DNA from 3 places in the Enterobacter chinensis genome. Region 1 is predicted to be linked to each of the others. Evidence: predicted binding sites of a transcription regulator. Region 1 holds the regulator's gene; each other region holds the start of a gene.
The links. Region 1 encodes PurR, which represses purine synthesis genes. Its sites were predicted from a motif close to CANGCAAACGTTTGCNTG; they were not measured.
Positions count from the first base shown of each region.

Region 2: a site for PurR is predicted at 3,165-3,182, ahead of purE (5-(carboxyamino)imidazole ribonucleotide mutase). Genes of this name have one in related genera too.
Region 3: a site for PurR is predicted at 2,899-2,916, ahead of purT (formate-dependent phosphoribosylglycinamide formyltransferase). Genes of this name have one in related genera too.

Region 1 covers NZ_JARDVI010000001.1:244,525-250,515, reverse strand. Annotated here, with positions in the region: gene PYW49_RS01295 (C40 family peptidase) at 1-332, shown strand, start outside; gene sodB (superoxide dismutase [Fe]) at 455-1,036, shown strand; gene PYW49_RS01285 (MFS transporter) at 1,075-2,241, opposite strand; gene cydH (cytochrome bd-I oxidase subunit CydH) at 2,405-2,494, opposite strand; gene purR (HTH-type transcriptional repressor PurR) at 2,792-3,817, shown strand; gene punR (DNA-binding transcriptional activator PunR) at 3,835-4,746, opposite strand; gene punC (purine nucleoside transporter PunC) at 4,862-5,991, shown strand, end outside.
Region 2 covers NZ_JARDVI010000002.1:654,481-660,471, forward strand. Annotated here, with positions in the region: gene cysS (cysteine--tRNA ligase) at 1-1,335, opposite strand, end outside; gene ppiB (peptidylprolyl isomerase B) at 1,510-2,004, shown strand; gene lpxH (UDP-2,3-diacylglucosamine diphosphatase) at 2,008-2,730, shown strand; gene PYW49_RS08100 (YdgH/BhsA/McbA-like domain containing protein) at 2,872-3,081, shown strand; gene purE (5-(carboxyamino)imidazole ribonucleotide mutase) at 3,253-3,762, shown strand; gene purK (5-(carboxyamino)imidazole ribonucleotide synthase) at 3,759-4,826, shown strand; gene mnmH (tRNA 2-selenouridine(34) synthase MnmH) at 4,912-5,982, shown strand.
Region 3 covers NZ_JARDVI010000006.1:111,733-117,723, reverse strand. Annotated here, with positions in the region: gene edd (phosphogluconate dehydratase) at 1-964, shown strand, start outside; gene kdgA (bifunctional 4-hydroxy-2-oxoglutarate aldolase/2-dehydro-3-deoxy-phosphogluconate aldolase) at 1,004-1,645, shown strand; gene purT (formate-dependent phosphoribosylglycinamide formyltransferase) at 1,687-2,865, opposite strand; gene PYW49_RS17970 (MASE1 domain-containing protein) at 3,167-4,426, shown strand; gene PYW49_RS17965 (MipA/OmpV family protein) at 4,429-5,991, shown strand, end outside.

The sequences.
Region 1 (5,991 bases):
CGCCGCGTACCGGTTTTGACTGCAGCGGCCTCGTCTATTACGCCTATAAAGATCTGGTCAAGTTCCGCATTCCTCGCACCGCCAATGAGATGTACCATCTGCGCGATGCTTCCCCGGTTGACCGTGGTGAGCTGGAAAACGGCGATCTGGTGTTCTTCCGTACTCAGGGCCGCGGTACAGCTGACCACGTTGGCGTTTATGTCGGCAACGGGAAATTCATCCAGTCACCGCGTAGCGGCCAGGATATTCAGATCACTTCACTTAGCGAAGACTACTGGGTACGTCATTACGTCGGCGCGCGTCGCGTGATGACGCCAAAAACCATTCGCTAACCCCTGCCCTGCCGCGCTCGTGGCAGGGTAAGTTCCTCTTTTGCATACCCTTTCAATTTGCTATCCTGTCCCTGTTGTCTGTGTGGTTATTGGCAACGCAAAATACAATAAGGAGAGAAGCAATGTCGTTCGAATTACCTGCACTACCGTATGCAAAAGACGCCCTGGCACCGCACATTTCTGCGGAAACCCTGGAATATCATTACGGCAAGCATCACCAGACGTACGTCACCAACCTGAACAACCTGATCAAGGGCACCGATTTTGAAGGCAAAACGCTGGAAGAGATCGTCCGCAGCTCAGAGGGTGGCGTATTTAACAACGCGGCTCAGGTGTGGAACCACACCTTCTACTGGCACTGCCTGGCACCGAATGCCGGTGGCGAACCTGCCGGTGAACTGGCTACCGCCATTAACGCCGCATTTGGCAGCTTCGCAGATTTCAAAGCGAAGTTCACCGATGCCGCTATCAAGAACTTCGGCTCTGGCTGGACGTGGCTGGTAAAAGAGGCTGATGGCAAACTGGCTATCGTTTCCACTTCTAACGCGGGTACCCCGCTGACCACCAGCGCTAAGCCGCTGATGACCGTGGACGTTTGGGAACACGCTTACTACATTGATTACCGTAACGCGCGCCCGAACTACCTGGAGCACTTCTGGGCGCTGGTTAACTGGGACTTTGTGGCGAAAAACTTCGCCGCGTAAGAGACACGCAGAAGGGTTCGCCCTTCTGCGTTTTTGGTTTATTCAGCAGCGCAGGCTGCTTCTGGCTGTTTACGACCCGACATCATCACCAGCAGCAGGCCGAGCGTGGCAATGATTGCCCCCATCACCGGCACAAAGCTGTACCCCAGTCCCCCTGAAATCACGGCCCCACCGGCCGCGGCACCGAGCGCATTACCCAGGTTGAAGGCACCAATATTGACCGAAGAAGAGAGGCCAGGCGCCTCATGCGCGACGCGCATTACGCGCATCTGCAGCGGCGGAACCACAGCAAAGGTAGCGGCACCCCATACGACCATCGCAACGGCGGCCCCATACTCATTACGTGCCAGCCATGGAATGGCGATCATGATGACAATCAGCAGAGTTAAGAAACCCTTCAGCGTCCCGCTCACGGAACGGTCGGCAAATTTCCCACCGAGATAGTTGCCAATCGAGAAGCCCACGCCAATCAGCACCAGCATTGCGGTGACAAAAAGAGGCGTCGCGTGGGTGATGTCATGCAATACCGGCGAAATATAGGTGTAAAGGGTGAACATCGCCCCAGCCCCCAGCACGGTGGTGAGCAGCGCGGAGAGCACCTGTGGGCGCATCAGCACCGACAGTTCCCGGCGCACGTCAGGACGTTCCCCCGCGCTGCCTTTCGGCAAGGAGAAGAACAGTGCCACCATCGCGAGCACGCCCAGCCCGGCCGTCGCCAGGAAGGACATACGCCAGCCAATCACTTCTCCCAGCCAGGTTGCCGCCGGCACCCCGCCAATGTTGGCAATCGTCAGGCCCATAAACATAGTCGCCACGGCGCTCGCCTGCTTGTGCTTTGGTACCACGCTTGCCGCCACAACCGACCCCAGCCCAAAGAACGCGCCGTGGTTAAGGCTTGTCAGAATGCGTGACAGCATCAGTGTGGTGTAGTCCGGCGAAATGGCGGAAAGCACGTTGCCCAGGGTGAAAATCGCCATCAGGAAAATCAGCGCATTGCGACGCGCGCGGTGCGAAAGCAGAAGCGTCATCAGCGGCGCCCCTACCATTACGCCAATAGCGTAGGCGCTGATTAACATGCCTGCAGCAGGGATCGAAACGTCCACACCCCGGGCAATAACAGGCAGTAACCCCATCGGGGAGAATTCAGTGGTGCCAATCCCAAAAGCGCCAATCGCCAGGGCCAGCAGGGGAAAATTGATTTTCATGCGTCAACTCCGGATGCCGTGTCATGTGGTGACACAGAACAAAGAAGCAGAAAGCATGACATCAATCACAAAAAATGAGAAGTTAACAAAATGGCAAAAGATTTTTGCATGAGAAGTAACAATCGGGGCGATCGGGAGGGAGAACGCTCTCCCTCCGCGTAAATCAGTGCAGCGCAGCCGTCAGACCAGCAGCGACAATCAGAGCCAGCACAATAATGGTGGTGAACAGCGAAAACTTCAGATCGGAACTCATCAATTTTTCTCCTTTTAATCCCCCCACGAAAAGTGAGCCTGCTCATTTTTGCACAGTTTACGTCAAAAATCTTCCTGGATTTAAACTGATAACCACTTTACCTCTTCCCCTTTTCATCAAGATAGGACAAAATTCCACGCTAAATTTATTAGCGTACCGGCCATTGACCCCCTCCTGACGTCCCGTGTCGTTTTCCCGGCGTGCCGCAACTCAACATTGCGAAATAAGGGTGAGAGAAGGCAAACGTTTACCTTCAAGTTTTTCAGGAGCTTAGGATATGGTCTGGAGTGACATTTAATGGCAACAATTAAAGACGTAGCAAAACGCGCAAACGTTTCCACTACAACCGTATCACATGTTATTAACAAAACCCGCTTCGTAGCGGAAGAGACGCGCAATGCCGTCTGGGCAGCGATCAAAGAGCTGCACTATTCGCCAAGTGCCGTTGCGCGTAGCCTGAAGGTTAATCACACCAAGTCCATTGGATTGCTGGCAACCAGCAGTGAAGCGGCCTATTTTGCCGAAATCATTGAAGCGGTAGAGAAAAACTGCTTCCAGAAAGGCTATACCCTGATTCTGGGCAACGCGTGGAACAGCATTGAAAAACAGCGCGCCTACCTGTCGATGATGGCGCAAAAGCGCGTTGATGGTCTGCTGGTGATGTGTTCCGAGTATCCGGAATCCGTGCTGTCGATGCTGGAAGAGTATCGCCATATTCCGATGGTGGTGATGGACTGGGGCGAAGCGCGCGCGGACTTCACCGATTCCGTCATCGATAACGCCTTTGAAGGCGGCTATATGGCCGGTCGTTACCTGATCGAACGCGGTCACCGCGAGATTGGCGTGATCCCGGGTCCGCTGGAGCGCAACACCGGCGCGGGCCGTCTGGCCGGTTTCATGAAAGCGATGGAAGAAGCGCTGATCAACGTGCCGGAAAACTGGATCGTGCAGGGTGACTTTGAGCCGGAATCGGGCTACCGCGCAATGCAGCAGATCGTCTCCCAGCAGCACCGTCCGACCGCCGTTTTCTGCGGAGGTGACATCATGGCCATGGGCGCGCTCTGCGCAGCCGATGAACTGGGTCTGCGCGTACCGCAGGATATTTCCGTGATCGGGTATGACAACGTGCGTAACGCGCGTTACTTCACGCCAGCGTTGACCACCATTCACCAGCCGAAAGATTCGCTGGGCGAAACGGCCTTCAATATGCTGATGGACAGGATCGTCAACAAACGTGAAGAGTCGCAGTCCATTGAAGTTCACCCGCGCCTTATCGAACGCCGTTCCGTAGCGGATGGTCCGTTCCGCGACTACCGTCGTTAATCGCTCTACGGGGCCAGCTACGCTGGCTCCCGTAACCATTCCCGGTTAAGCGTTTCGCTGTCTCCCAGATAATCCAGAAGCCACGCCATGGCGGGCGAGACGTCACTTTGCTGCCAGGTGAGGCAGCAGGCCGCATCCGGGAATGGATTCTCCAACGTCAGTTCAACCCATTCTCCGGTATCGATTCTGGGGCGCGCAAAATGAACGGGCACCATCGCGACGCACAGTCCGGCACTGAGGCACGTTGCCGACGATTCCCAGTCAGGTGCCACCACCCTCCGCTGGTTATCCAGCAGCCAGGTGATACGCTTGGGCAATGAACGCGAGGTATCCTCCAGCACCAGAGACGGCCAGTTGCGTAATGTATCGTCGCTCAACGGCCCTTCCATCGCCGCCAATGGATGATCGCTTGCCACCACGCACTTCCAGCTCAGCATGCCCATATCTCGGAAGGCGTACCGCCCCCCGACCGGGATCGCCTGCGTGGCGCCAATCGCCATCTCTGCCCTGCCGTCCGCCAGCGCATCCCAGACGCCGTTGAACACCTCCTGCGAGACCCGCAGCTCGACATCAGAGAAATGACGATAGAAATCGACGAGCATTTGCCGGGTGCGATCCGGCTTAACGATGTTATCCACCGCGATGGAAAGATGTCCTCGCCAGCCGTTAGCGATCTGCTGACACTGTTCACGGGTGATCTGCATTTTTTTGATAACAGAACGCCCTTCCTTTAAAAACCACGCGCCTGCGGGCGTTAATTCCACATCACGATGTCGCCGTTCAAACAGCGGAACCGCCAGCCATTCCTCAAGCTGACGCACGGTGTAGCTGATAGCCGAAGGGACGCGGTGCAACTCCTGCGCCGCACCGCTAAAGCTGCCGTTACGCGCGACAGCATCGACTACTTCAAGAGAATAATCTGACCACATTTTCTGCCTGCAAAATTTTTGAATGCACCCGCCAAATATTAGCGTTTCACAAGCGGCTTTGCACTCCCTACACTCAGCGCCAACGTACACCTGCCTCCTTAAGGAGAATAAAATAATGCAACCCAGGAAAGGTTTTTTAGTCTGGCTCGGCGGCTTAAGCGTGCTGGGCTTTTTGGCCACCGATATGTACCTGCCGGCTTTCGCCGCTATGCAGGAAGATTTGCAAACGCCTGCCGCGGCCATCAGCGCCAGCCTGAGTTTGTTCCTAGCCGGTTTTGCTTTCGCACAGCTGCTCTGGGGACCACTCTCGGATCGCTTTGGTCGTAAACCAGTATTACTGCTGGGTCTGGCCATTTTTGCCGTTGGCTGCCTGGGGATGTTATGGGTACGCGACGCCACCTGGCTGCTGGTGCTGCGCTTTATTCAGGCTGTGGGCGTCTGTGCCGCGGCCGTGACCTGGCAGGCGCTGGTCACCGACTACTACCCGGCTAACCGCACAAACCGTATTTTCGCCACCATAATGCCGCTCGTGGGTCTCTCACCTGCCCTTGCTCCGCTGCTGGGTAGCTGGATCCTCGCACATTTTGACTGGCAGGCCATTTTTGCCACGCTGTTTGCCATCACGCTGGTACTGATGCTGCCCGCGTTTGCCCTCAAACCCGCGCATAAAAAAGAGGCGGATGCTGACGCAAACCCGATTACCTTCACCTCCCTGCTGAGCACCAAAGCGTATCGCGGCAATGTCCTGATCTATGCCGCCTGCTCGGCGAGCTTCTTCGCGTGGCTCACCGGCTCGCCATTCATTCTGCACGATATGGGATACAGCCCGGCGGCCATCGGTCTAAGCTATGTTCCGCAAACCATCGCGTTCCTGGTGGGTGGGTACGGCTGTCGCGCGGCACTGCAAAAATGGGAAGGTCAGCAGATGCTGCCATGGCTGTTGGTGCTCTATGCGTTAAGCGTCATCGGGACCTGGGCCGTTGGCTTTATTCCGGGCGCCGGTCTGGCTGAAATTTTGATTCCATTCTGCGTAATGGCCGTCGCGAACGGGGCGATTTACCCGATTGTGGTGGCACAGGCACTCCGTCCATTCCCGCAGGCGACTGGCCGCGCCGCCGCGCTGCAAAACACCCTGCAGCTGGGATTGTGCTTCCTGGCAAGCCTGGTGGTCTCCGCGCTGATTGCCACGCCGCTCCTGACCACCACCAGCGTGATGCTGGTAACCGTTGCGCTGGCGGTGATGGG
Region 2 (5,991 bases), on a different contig from region 1:
CATCTCGGTCAGACGGTTACGCGCCGCATCTGCCGCAGCCCAGTCTTTCGCCTGACGCGCTTCCAGACGCGCTTTGATCAACGCTTCAATTTCCGCCACTTCACCGTCGTCCGCCTGCGCACCGCTCTGCAGGAACACGTCAGGATCCTGCTCAAGCAGGCCAAGCACGGAAGAGAGCTTACGCAGATGGGACGCCAGCGCATTCGCCGCGGCCATATCTTCTGACTTCAGGCGGTTCACTTCGCGCGCCATGTCGAACAGCACGGAGTAGGCTTCCGGGGTGTTGAAGTCGTCGTTCATCACCTCAACAAAGCGTGCTTCGAACGCTTCGCCGCCTGCCGCAGGAACAGACCTGTCGGTACCGCGCAGCGCGGTGTACAGACGCTCCAGCGCCGAGCGCGCCTGTTTCAGGTTCTCTTCGCTGTAGTTCAGCTGGCTGCGATAGTGGCCGGACATCAGGAAGTAGCGCACGGTTTCCGCGTCGTAATACTTCAGCACGTCGCGCACGGTGAAGAAGTTACCCAGCGATTTAGACATCTTCTCGCGGTCAACCATCACCATCCCGGAGTGCATCCAGTAGTTAACGTACTCGCCGCCGTGGGCACAGGTGGACTGCGCGATTTCGTTTTCGTGGTGCGGGAACATCAGGTCCGAACCGCCGCCGTGGATGTCAAAGTGCTTGCCCAGCTGTTTGCAGTTCATCGCCGAACATTCAATGTGCCAGCCCGGGCGGCCTTCGCCCCACGGGGATGGCCAGCTTGGTTCGCCCTCTTTGGACATTTTCCAGAGCACGAAGTCCATCGGGTTGCGCTTTACGTCGACCACGTCAACGCGCGCGCCGGCCTGGAGCTGGTCCAGGTCCTGACGGGAAAGAGAACCGTAGGTGGGATCGGTCGGCACCGAGAACATCACGTCACCGTTGTCCGCCACATAGGCGTGACCGCGCGCGATCAGCTTTTCCGTGATCTCGATAATTTCGTGAATATGGTGGGTCGCACGTGGCTCGCTGTCCGGGCGCTGAATATTTAAGGCGTCGAAATCTTTGTGCATCTCCACGATCATACGATCGACCAGCGCAACAAAGCTTTCGCCGTTCTCATTAGCGCGCTTAATAATTTTATCGTCGATGTCGGTGATATTACGCACGTATTTCAGGGTATAGCCCAGAAAACGCAGGTAGCGCGAAACCACGTCGAAGGCAACAAAAGTACGGCCATGGCCAATGTGACAGAGATCGTAAACCGTAATACCACACACGTACATGCCGACTTCCCCGGCATGAATAGGTTTAAATTCCTCTTTTTGGCGCGTCATTGTATTAAAGATTTTTAACATCGAAGATTCCATGTAAACACGTGTGTGGTTGAAAACCGGGTATTCTACCCGTAATTCAAACCCGAAGCAGCACACAATGCAAGGTGATCGCATCCTGTGGTTATGCTATAACAAGCCCCTATATATGACCCGAACGCGGGTCGATGTACCACAATAACGGAACAGGATGCAAAAATGGTTACTTTCCACACTAATCATGGCGATATCGTAATCAAAACCTTTGATGACAAAGCGCCTGAAACAGTTAAAAACTTCCTGGACTACTGCCGCGAAGGTTTCTACAACAACACCATCTTCCACCGTGTGATCAACGGCTTTATGATCCAGGGCGGCGGTTTTGAACCTGGCATGAACCAGAAAGAAACCAAAGAAGCGATCAAAAACGAAGCGAACAACGGCCTGAAAAACACCCGTGGCACGCTGGCGATGGCCCGTACTCAGGCGCCTCACTCCGCGACCGCGCAGTTCTTCATCAACGTGGCTGATAACGACTTCCTGAACTTCTCTGGCGAAAGCCTGCAGGGCTGGGGCTACTGCGTATTCGCAGAAGTGGTTGAAGGTATGGACGTGGTTGACAAGATCAAAGCCGTTTCTACTGGCCGCAGCGGTATGCACCAGGACGTTCCGAAAGAAGACGTTGTGATTACAAGCGTGACCGTCAGCGAGTAATTCGTGGCGACACTCTTTATTGCAGATCTGCATCTGCAAACAGAAGAACCGGCGATCGTCGCCGGTTTTCTGCGTTTTTTACGCGGTGAAGCGAAAAGCGCCGACGCGCTGTACATCCTGGGCGATCTCTTTGAAGCCTGGATTGGCGACGACGACCCTAACCCGCTGCACCGTGAAATGGCTGCGGCCATAAAAGCGCTGGTTGAGTCTGGCGTCCCCTGCTACTTCATTCACGGCAACAGAGATTTCCTGCTCGGCAAGCGCTACGCCCGCGAAAGCGGTATGACGCTGCTGCCGGAAGAACAGGTGCTCGACCTCTACGGCCGAAAGGTGCTGATCATGCACGGCGATACGCTCTGCACCGACGATACCGGCTACCTGGCGTTTCGCGCCAAAGTCCACACCCCGTGGATACAAACGCTGTTCCTTGCTCTGCCGCTGTTTATTCGCAACCGAATCGCCGCCAGAATGCGCGCGGGCAGTAAAGCCGCCAACAGCAGCAAATCCATGACCATCATGGACGTTAACCCACAGGCGGTCGTCAGCGTGATGGAAAAGCATCGCGTCCAGTGGTTGATCCACGGCCATACCCATCGTCCTGACGTGCATTCCCTTATCGCCAACGGCCAGCCCGCACACCGCGTAGTATTGGGTGCCTGGCACAGCGAAGGATCCATGGTCAAAGTCACGCCTGAGGGCGTAGAGCTGATCGCTTTTCCGTTTTAATCCTCCCTCGCAACACTTATTCAAATTTACTGAATGATATCGGCAAATTGTTTTGATTTTAATCAGTCCGTGGTCGGTCTATTATTTATCACATCAGGGCAACACGCCCTATCCCAGATAAATTACTTAAGGAATACGACCATGAAATCCATCAAAACTTTCGTTGCAGTTGCCGCTCTTTCTCTGGTTTCTTTCGGTTCTTTCGCTCAGAGCGTGAGCGCAACCGGTTCAACCCTTGACCGCGCAGAAGCGAAAATTGCTGCACAGGCCGCTGAACAAGGCGCGTCTTACAAAATCACCAGCGCACAGTTCAACAACCGCGTGCACATGACCGCAGAACTGACTAAATAATGATTGCCGAACGACGAAAACAGACCGCCAGAATGCGGTCTGTTTTGTTATGAATGGATGGCAACAACGGCTCACCTTTTAACCGCGCAACCGTTTTCCTTGCCCGTATAACATGCTATTCTCTGTGCCCTCGAAAGCAGTGTGTTTCGCACCACAGGAGTTTTAAGACGCATGTCTTCCCGCAATAATCCGGCGCGTGTCGCCATCGTGATGGGGTCCAAAAGCGACTGGGCTACCATGCAGTTCGCCGCCGAAATCTTTGAAATCCTGAATGTTCCGCACCACGTTGAAGTGGTCTCCGCGCACCGTACACCAGACAAACTGTTCAGCTTCGCCGAAAGTGCCGAAGAGAACGGTTATGAGGTGATCATTGCCGGTGCGGGCGGCGCAGCACATCTGCCAGGCATGATTGCCGCCAAAACGCTGGTGCCGGTTCTCGGCGTTCCGGTACAAAGCGCCGCGTTAAGCGGTGTTGATAGCCTCTATTCCATCGTCCAGATGCCGCGCGGTATTCCTGTCGGCACGCTGGCGATTGGTAAAGCGGGTGCCGCAAACGCCGCCCTGCTGGCCGCGCAGATCCTGGCGAGCCACGATAAAGCGTTACATCAGCGCCTGGCGGACTGGCGTAAAGCCCAGACCGACGAGGTGCTGGACAATCCGGACCCGCGGGGTGCGGCATGAAGCAGGTTTGCGTCCTCGGTAACGGCCAGTTAGGCCGCATGCTGCGCCAGGCCGGTGAACCGCTGGGTATTTCCGTCTGGCCCGTCGGGCTGGATGCCGAACCTGAAGCCGTACCGTTCCACCAGAGCGTGATTACCGCCGAGATCGAACGCTGGCCGGAGACGGCCCTGACGCGCGAGCTGGCGCGTCACAACGCCTTTGTTAACCGCGATGTGTTCCCGATCATTGCCGACCGCCTGACGCAAAAGCAGCTGTTCGACAAGCTCGGCCTCGCGACCGCACCGTGGCAGCTTCTGTCCGATAAAAGCGAGTGGAATGACGTCTTCGCGATGCTGGGCGACCTGGCAATCGTGAAGCGCCGCGTGGGCGGCTACGACGGCCGCGGCCAGTGGCGTCTGCGCGCGAACGACACCGCCGAGCTGCCGGATGATTGCTACGGCGAGTGCATCGTTGAGCAGGGCATCAACTTCAGCGGCGAAGTGTCGCTGGTTGGCGCGCGCGGGCACGATGGCCGCACGGTGTTTTACCCTCTGACGCATAACCTGCATCAGGACGGTATCCTGCGCACCAGCGTGGCCTTCCCGCACGCCAATGCCGACCAGCAGGCGCAGGCGGAAGATATGCTCTCTGCCATCATGCACGAGCTGGGCTATGTTGGTGTGATGGCGATGGAGTGTTTTATCACCCCGTCCGGTCTGCTGATCAACGAACTTGCGCCGCGCGTGCACAACAGCGGCCACTGGACGCAAAACGGTGCGTCCATCAGCCAGTTCGAACTGCATCTGCGCGCCATCACCGACCTGCCGCTGCCGCAGCCGGTGGTGAACAGCCCGTCGGTGATGATCAACCTGATCGGCACCGATCTGAACTACGACTGGCTGAAACTGCCGCTGGTGCACCTGCACTGGTATGACAAAGAGGTTCGCGCGGGTCGTAAAGTGGGTCACCTCAACCTGAGCGACACCGACACGGATCGCCTGAGCGCCACCCTGGAAGCCATGATCCCGCTCCTGCCGCCAGAATATGCGAGCGGTATTGTCTGGGCACAATCAAAGCTTAACTAGTTCTCCCTCCGCCGGGGAGTTGACCTCCTCTTTCCCCGGCGTACAATTCCCGCCCATTGCTGCTTAGCTTTCTTCTGGAATACCCATGAACGATGGAACGGATTATCGCGCGATCCTCGCGTCTGATACCCCTTTAATCGACGTTCGCGCGCCGATCGAATTTGCCCAGGGCGCGATGCCCGCCGCCCTGAACCTGCCGTTGATGAATGACGACGAACGCGCCGCCGTGGGCACCTGCTATAAACGCCAGGGTCCGGACGCCGCGCTGGCGCTCGGCCATAGTCTGGTGAACGGCGATACGCGTGAGGCACGCATCAACGCCTGGCGCGAAGCCAGCCTTGCCCGTCCTGAGGGCTTTCTCTGCTGCGCGCGCGGCGGCCAGCGCTCACATATCTCCCAGGCCTGGCTAAAAGAGGCGGGTGTCGATTACCCGCTGATCCGCGGGGGCTATAAGGCCCTGCGCCAGACGGCGATACAGGTGACCATTGAGCAGTCGCAAAAACCGATGGTGCTTATCGGCGGCTGTACCGGAAACGGTAAAACGCTGCTGGTGAAGCAGCACGCGCAGGGAATCGATCTGGAAGGACTCGCGCACCATCGCGGTTCGTCGTTTGGGCGCACGCTGACACCGCAGCTATCCCAGGCAAGCTTTGAAAACCACCTTGCGGTCGAGCTGCTGAAAAAAGATGCCGCGCGCTGGGTGCTCGAAGATGAAGGTCGGATGATTGGCTCCAACCATCTGCCGGAATGCCTGCGCGATCGCATGGTTGAAGCCCCGATCGTCGTGGTAGAGGATCCGTTTGAAATTCGGCTTGAACGCCTTCGCGAAGAGTATTTCGACCATATGTGGGCCGACTTTTCTGCCGCATACGGCGAGGAAGCGGGCTGGAAAGAATACAGCGAGTACCTGCACCACGGCCTGTTCGCCATTCGCCGCCGTCTGGGGCTGCAGCGGTATGCAGAATTCACCGCGCTGTTAGATTCCGCGCTGTCAGAACAGCAACGCTCTGGCAGCACGGACGCGCACTTCAGCTGGCTTGCGCCGCTGCTGAAGGATTATTACGACCCGATGTATGGCTATCAGCTGGAGAAGAAAGCGGAGAAGATTGTGTATCGCGGGACGTATGGCGAGGTCGCTGACTGGCTTAATCGCTAAAAGAAAGCC
Region 3 (5,991 bases), on a different contig from region 1:
CGAGAAAGTCATCGTCAACGGTATCGTCGCGTTGCTGGCAACCGGGGGGTCAACTAACCACACCATGCACCTGGTGGCTATGGCGCGTGCGGCAGGTATTCTGATTAACTGGGATGATTTCTCCGAGATCTCTTCCGTGGTACCTCTGATGGCTCGCCTGTATCCAAACGGCCCGGCGGATATTAACCACTTCCAGGCTGCAGGCGGCGTACCGCTGCTGATGCGCGAGCTGCTGAAGGGCGGTCTGCTGCATGAAGATGTAAACACCGTGGCGGGCTTTGGCCTGCAGCGCTATACCCAGGAGCCGTGGCTGAACAACGGCGAGCTGGACTGGCGTGATGGGGCAAGCGTCTCTCTTGATGCGCAGGTGATTGCCACCATCGATAAACCTTTCTCTCCTCACGGTGGCACCAAAGTGCTGAGCGGCAACCTCGGTCGTGCGGTGATGAAAACCTCTGCCGTACCGGAAGAGAACCAGATTATCGAAGCGCCGGCAGTGGTGTTTGAAAGCCAGCACGACGTATTACCCGCCTTTGACGCCGGTCTTCTCGACAAAGACTGCGTAGTGGTGGTGCGTCATCAGGGGCCAAAAGCCAACGGGATGCCAGAATTACATAAACTTATGCCACCACTTGGTGTATTATTGGACCGCCGTTTCAAAATTGCGCTGGTGACCGATGGACGCCTCTCTGGCGCATCCGGTAAAGTGCCTTCAGCCATCCACGTGACGCCGGAAGCTTACGACGGCGGCCTGCTGGCGAAAGTGCGTGACGGTGACATGATCCGCGTTAACGGTCAGACAGGTGAGTTAACCCTGCTGGTTGATGACGCAGAGCTGGCAGCACGTAAACCCCATATTCCTGACCTGAGCGCCTCGCGCGTGGGGACTGGACGCGAAATGTTTGGTGCGCTGCGTGAGAAACTCTCCGGTGCTGAGCAGGGCGCAACCTGTATTACGTTTTAAGACGACTTGATTTTAACGATCTGGCGAGAGAAGACTCTGATGAAAAACTGGAAAACAAGTGCAGAAGCAATCCTGACCACTGGCCCTGTCGTGCCGGTTATCGTGGTAAACAAGCTGGAGCACGCTGTACCGATGGCGAAAGCGCTGGTTGCGGGCGGCGTTCGCGTTCTGGAAGTGACCCTGCGTACCGCCTGCGCGATGGATGCTATTCGCGCCATTGCGAAAGAAGTGCCGGATGCCATCATCGGTGCGGGTACCGTTCTTAATGCACAGCAGCTGGCCGAAGTGACCGAAGCGGGCGCACAGTTTGCCATCAGCCCGGGCCTGACCGAGCCGCTGCTGAAAGCCGCCACCGAAGGCACTATTCCGCTGATCCCGGGTATCAGCACCGTCTCTGAACTGATGCTGGGCATGGACTACGGTCTGAAAGAGTTCAAATTCTTCCCGGCGGAAGCGAACGGCGGCACCAAAGCGCTGCAGGCGATTGCGGGCCCATTCTCTCAGGTGCGTTTCTGCCCGACGGGCGGTATCTCTCCTGCTAACTACCGTGACTACCTGGCGCTGAAAAGCGTGCTGTGCATCGGTGGCTCATGGCTGGTTCCTGCAGATGCGCTGGAAGCGGGCGACTGGGATCGTATCACCAGACTGGCTCGTGAAGCGGTTGAAGGCGCGAAGCAGTAAGTTATACGCCGTATGAAAAACGGGCCTTACGGCCCGTTTTTTTATCCTGCTACCTTTACGCTCGCTGCGGCCGCTTTCGCTCTCGCCACGGCATTGTCCACGTTATCCCCGGTGGCTAATGCCACGCCAAGTCGACGGGAGCCGTCGATTTCCGGCTTGCCGAACAAACGCACCTGCAGCCCTGCACCCACCGCCGCGTCGACGTTATCAAACGTGACGTTCTGGCTGGTTAATTGCGGCAGGATCACCGCTGAGGCGGCCGGACCGTACTGGCGGATACCGCCGACGGGCAGGCCGAGGAACGCGCGCACGTGCAGGGCGAATTCGGAAAGATCCTGCGAAATGAGCGTGACCATGCCGGTGTCATGCGGGCGAGGGGAGACTTCGCTGAAAATCACGTCATCACCGCAAACAAACAGCTCCACGCCGAAGAGGCCATATCCGCCCAGCGCCAGGACGGTCTTACGAGCGATCTCCTGCGCACGTTCCAGCGCAAGGGCGCTCATCTGCTGCGGCTGCCAGGATTCACGGTAATCGCCATCTTCCTGGCGGTGGCCAATCGGGTCACAGAAATGGACGCCGTCAACGGCGCTGACCGTCAGCAGGGTGATCTCGAAATCAAACTTCACCACGCCTTCGACAATCACGCGACCGGCTCCGGCGCGGCCACCCTGCTGGGCATAATCCCACGCTTTGTCCAGCGTGCTGCTGTCGCGAATGAAGCTCTGCCCCTTACCGGAGGAGCTCATTACCGGCTTAATGATGCACGGATAGCCAATCTCATCGACGGCCTGCAGGAATGCGGCTTTATCGCCAGCAAAACGGTAGCTCGAGGTGGGCAATTCCAGCTCTTCCGCCGCCAGGCGACGAATGCCTTCGCGGTTCATGGTCAGCTTTGCGGCTTTTGCGCAAGGCACCACGCGCTGACCTTCCTGTTCAAGGGCGATCAGCGTATCGGTGGCGATGGCTTCAATTTCCGGCACAACGAAATCCGGCTTCTCGCGCGTAATCAGCTCGCGAAGGGCTTCGCCATCCAGCATGTTAATCACATAAGAACGATGGGCGACGTGCATGGCGGGTGCGTCGGCGTAACGGTCGACGGCAATGACTTCCACGCCTAAACGTTGACACTCAATGGCGACCTCTTTGCCCAGTTCGCCCGATCCCAACAGCATCACTCGCGTCGCTGCAGGTCGCAGCGCGGTTCCTAAACGAATCATAACAATCCCCCTGAAAAAGTTGCGCGCAGTATAAACGAAAACGTTTGCGTGTGTCCTGGCATATAGGCAATTGAAACCATTTTTCCTGGGATAAAGTGCCCAAAAATTAATCCCCCTAATGCCCGGGTCATCTGCAGCAGGGGTATTGCTGCCGGTTAATACATACAGTCAGGTTCCGTCGATGATCATTTCTGGGCAGGAAGCGCAACTGTTTTGTAATCTATTCAATTGAGGTGATCATATTTAGGCATTTCGCCCCTCATTACGCATGACGGGACAGATAAGCTTGTGGGAGATAATTATGCAAAACAGGGCATTAAAAGGTGAGCAAAAAATATGGTCATTAACAATGCTGACGTGGGGAATGCTCTACTACCTGTTGGGATATCTCTCCTTAACCATAGATGACCCGGGTAATCGGGTCGCTTTTATATGGCTCCCCGCTGGAGTGGCGGTCAGTGCTTTCCTTATTTCCCCCCGCCGAAGTTGGACGCTGCTTTTTATTGCCTTTTTTATTACGCATTTATTGCTGGATCTGACTTTCCATCATCAATTAACAGTCTCTCTGGTGCTGGCGAGCATATCACTGGTAAACGATCTGGCTATTGCATGGTGCGTTCGTTATTTTTCCTCTCACCATGATGAGCTGCATAAGGTTGTTACATGGATTATTTCCACCATCATTATTAGCGCGCTGGCGGCAATGCTGGGCGTGTTATGGCTCCGCTTTTATAACGGCGCGCCGTTGATAAAAGGAATATGGATTTGGTGGAGCGCCAACGTTTCTGGCACCCTGTTCACCACACCCGCGCTGGTTGGGTTGATCGGCTATAACGAACCCCGGCGTGGCTGGCTGGCGTATCTCTTGTCCGTTGTCGTTCTGGTTGTGACGTTTCTAATCTTCGTGCGAACGCCGGATAATGTCGAAAATATTGCCCTGACCTACTCTCTGGCGTGCGTGCCGCTGGTACTGGTAACTATCGCCGCCGTGCTGTGTGGCAACCGGCCCGGCTCAGTGGCATTCATTCTATTTAGTATGGTCGTGATGGGGGCATCGTGGTATGAGACTGGACCTTTTTATATTGCCAGACTGAATACCGAACAGTCGATTATTCTGGCCCAGAGTTATCTTTCGGGGGCGGCTCTGCTGATTGTTTTTATCAGAGCGCTAAAACGCATGCAGCCAGGCGCTGTTGAGACCGCAACACGGGAAATCGCCTATTCGCTCAATCCTGATTCAGGCCAGATTGTCTGGAATCCCCATACGGATTACCCGCTGCGCACCGAACTTGCTTGCATTCGCACCCGAGATGAACTGCTGGCCTGTATTCCTGATGACGGGCAAAAATCGCAATTGCAGGCACGCTGGCAGACCGTTGTCGCGCGTAACGACGTAACGGACACCTTTCGCTTTACCCTGCAGCTGAACGACCAGACGTTGTTGAATATGATTGAGACCAGGACGCTGTTGGTCACGGCAAATGATGCTACTGCCATTATCGGATTTTGGGTTGAATCACGTCCCGGGTTGTATAAATCGGCACCGAAAGGGAAACAGTAATTATGTTGCAAATTGCTTTTTTACTTGCTGGCGCGGCCTTTGTCAGAAAAGCGGCCCCGGTGTTTATGTTCTCAGGCATAGTGTGGGGGGGTCTTGGCCTGTCGATCTTTATCGATGGTCTGCAGGGAGAGCGTCATTTCCCGCTGCACGTGTTTGGCCTGCTGCTGCTGACTGACAGTGTCGTATCTCTGCTTATGGGTTCAGCTGCCCGTGGTACTCAGCGTGGGATATTTTATTTTAAAGGCGGACTCTTTTTTTTGATTGCCATGCTAATTCTGGTGGGCCACCACAGCGGTAACCTGGTACTGGCGATTGTTTTTGGCATGGCTTATTTCATCACCGGGCTTTTTGTCATTGCCTCTGCATTGGTCGTGCGCTTTAGACAGTGGCAGCGGTCGCTTTTATCTGGTGTATGGCAAATTATTTTTTCTGTTTTTCTGTTTTTACCTTACCCCACTGAACATGATGGCACGGTATCGCAGTTTATCGGAATGGTGCTAATTACCGGTGGTATCCATTCAGTGCGTTTGTCGTTACGGATGCTGCGCATTAAAAACGGTTCCTCGGTATTTGATATACTTGCACCGCGCGATCTCGTGACGCCCACAGTCGAACAGACGCCCGCGATGGATATGCCCGCTACTGGCCGGTTGACTGTTCATGTCTGGACACCAGAAGGATCAGCGGAAAATGAGCCTCTTCGGAGACCTGTGATTAACCGCTACATTGCCGCCGTGGATGCCAATGGCGTGATCTCTACCGGCCATGCCGCACTGGAATTACCGCCATCTTTGTATATCAGTCTCTATCCGGCAGCAGATATCGACCGGTCGCCGTCTGAGTTTTTTAATACCCTGAAGGCGGTTGAAGAGAATACTGTTGCCGGCAAGTTCCAGTCCGATTATGCCTCAGAGGCGCGGGCCTGGTGCGAATCAGATCGTAAAATCGTCTTTTCAACGTTTAATGCCCCATCACTTATCGGTTTCTGGACGCGTTATCGGCAGAACGAGACCTATAACCTGACCTGGCGCAACTGTTCCAGTAGCGTGGCCTATGCGCTGGAAGCCGCTCTTGACGGCGTATTGCGCGAGCGTTGCTCATATGTTGGCTTCATACGCCTTCTGTTTGTTCCTGAACTGTGGATTGCTGCCCAACTGCGTAAGCGAGCCACAACCATGGCATGGACGCCAGGGCTGGTGCTGGACTACACCCGGGCGCTTCATGCGATTGTTCATCCGGATAAGCTCTCACTATTGACGTTTATCAAAAGGAAAATTTTTGTTGGTCTCTTTGTCGCGCTTGCGGCGTTGCCCTTTGTACCTCGTCCGGCCTCGGCCATCTCGCTGGGGCTGCAGGGCGGAAGTTACGGCACGCCTTATAACGATCGTCATGCTGAAAATTGGGTACTACCCTATATTGGGCTGAATTATAAGCAGTTTTATATCGACGGCACGGAGCTGGGGTACACTCTTATTGACTCACCCTCCAATACGCTGAAGCTGAAAATAGAGTATCTGGACGTGCAATATGACGCTTCCGAAGGGCGCACCGCGGCTCTTCGCAGT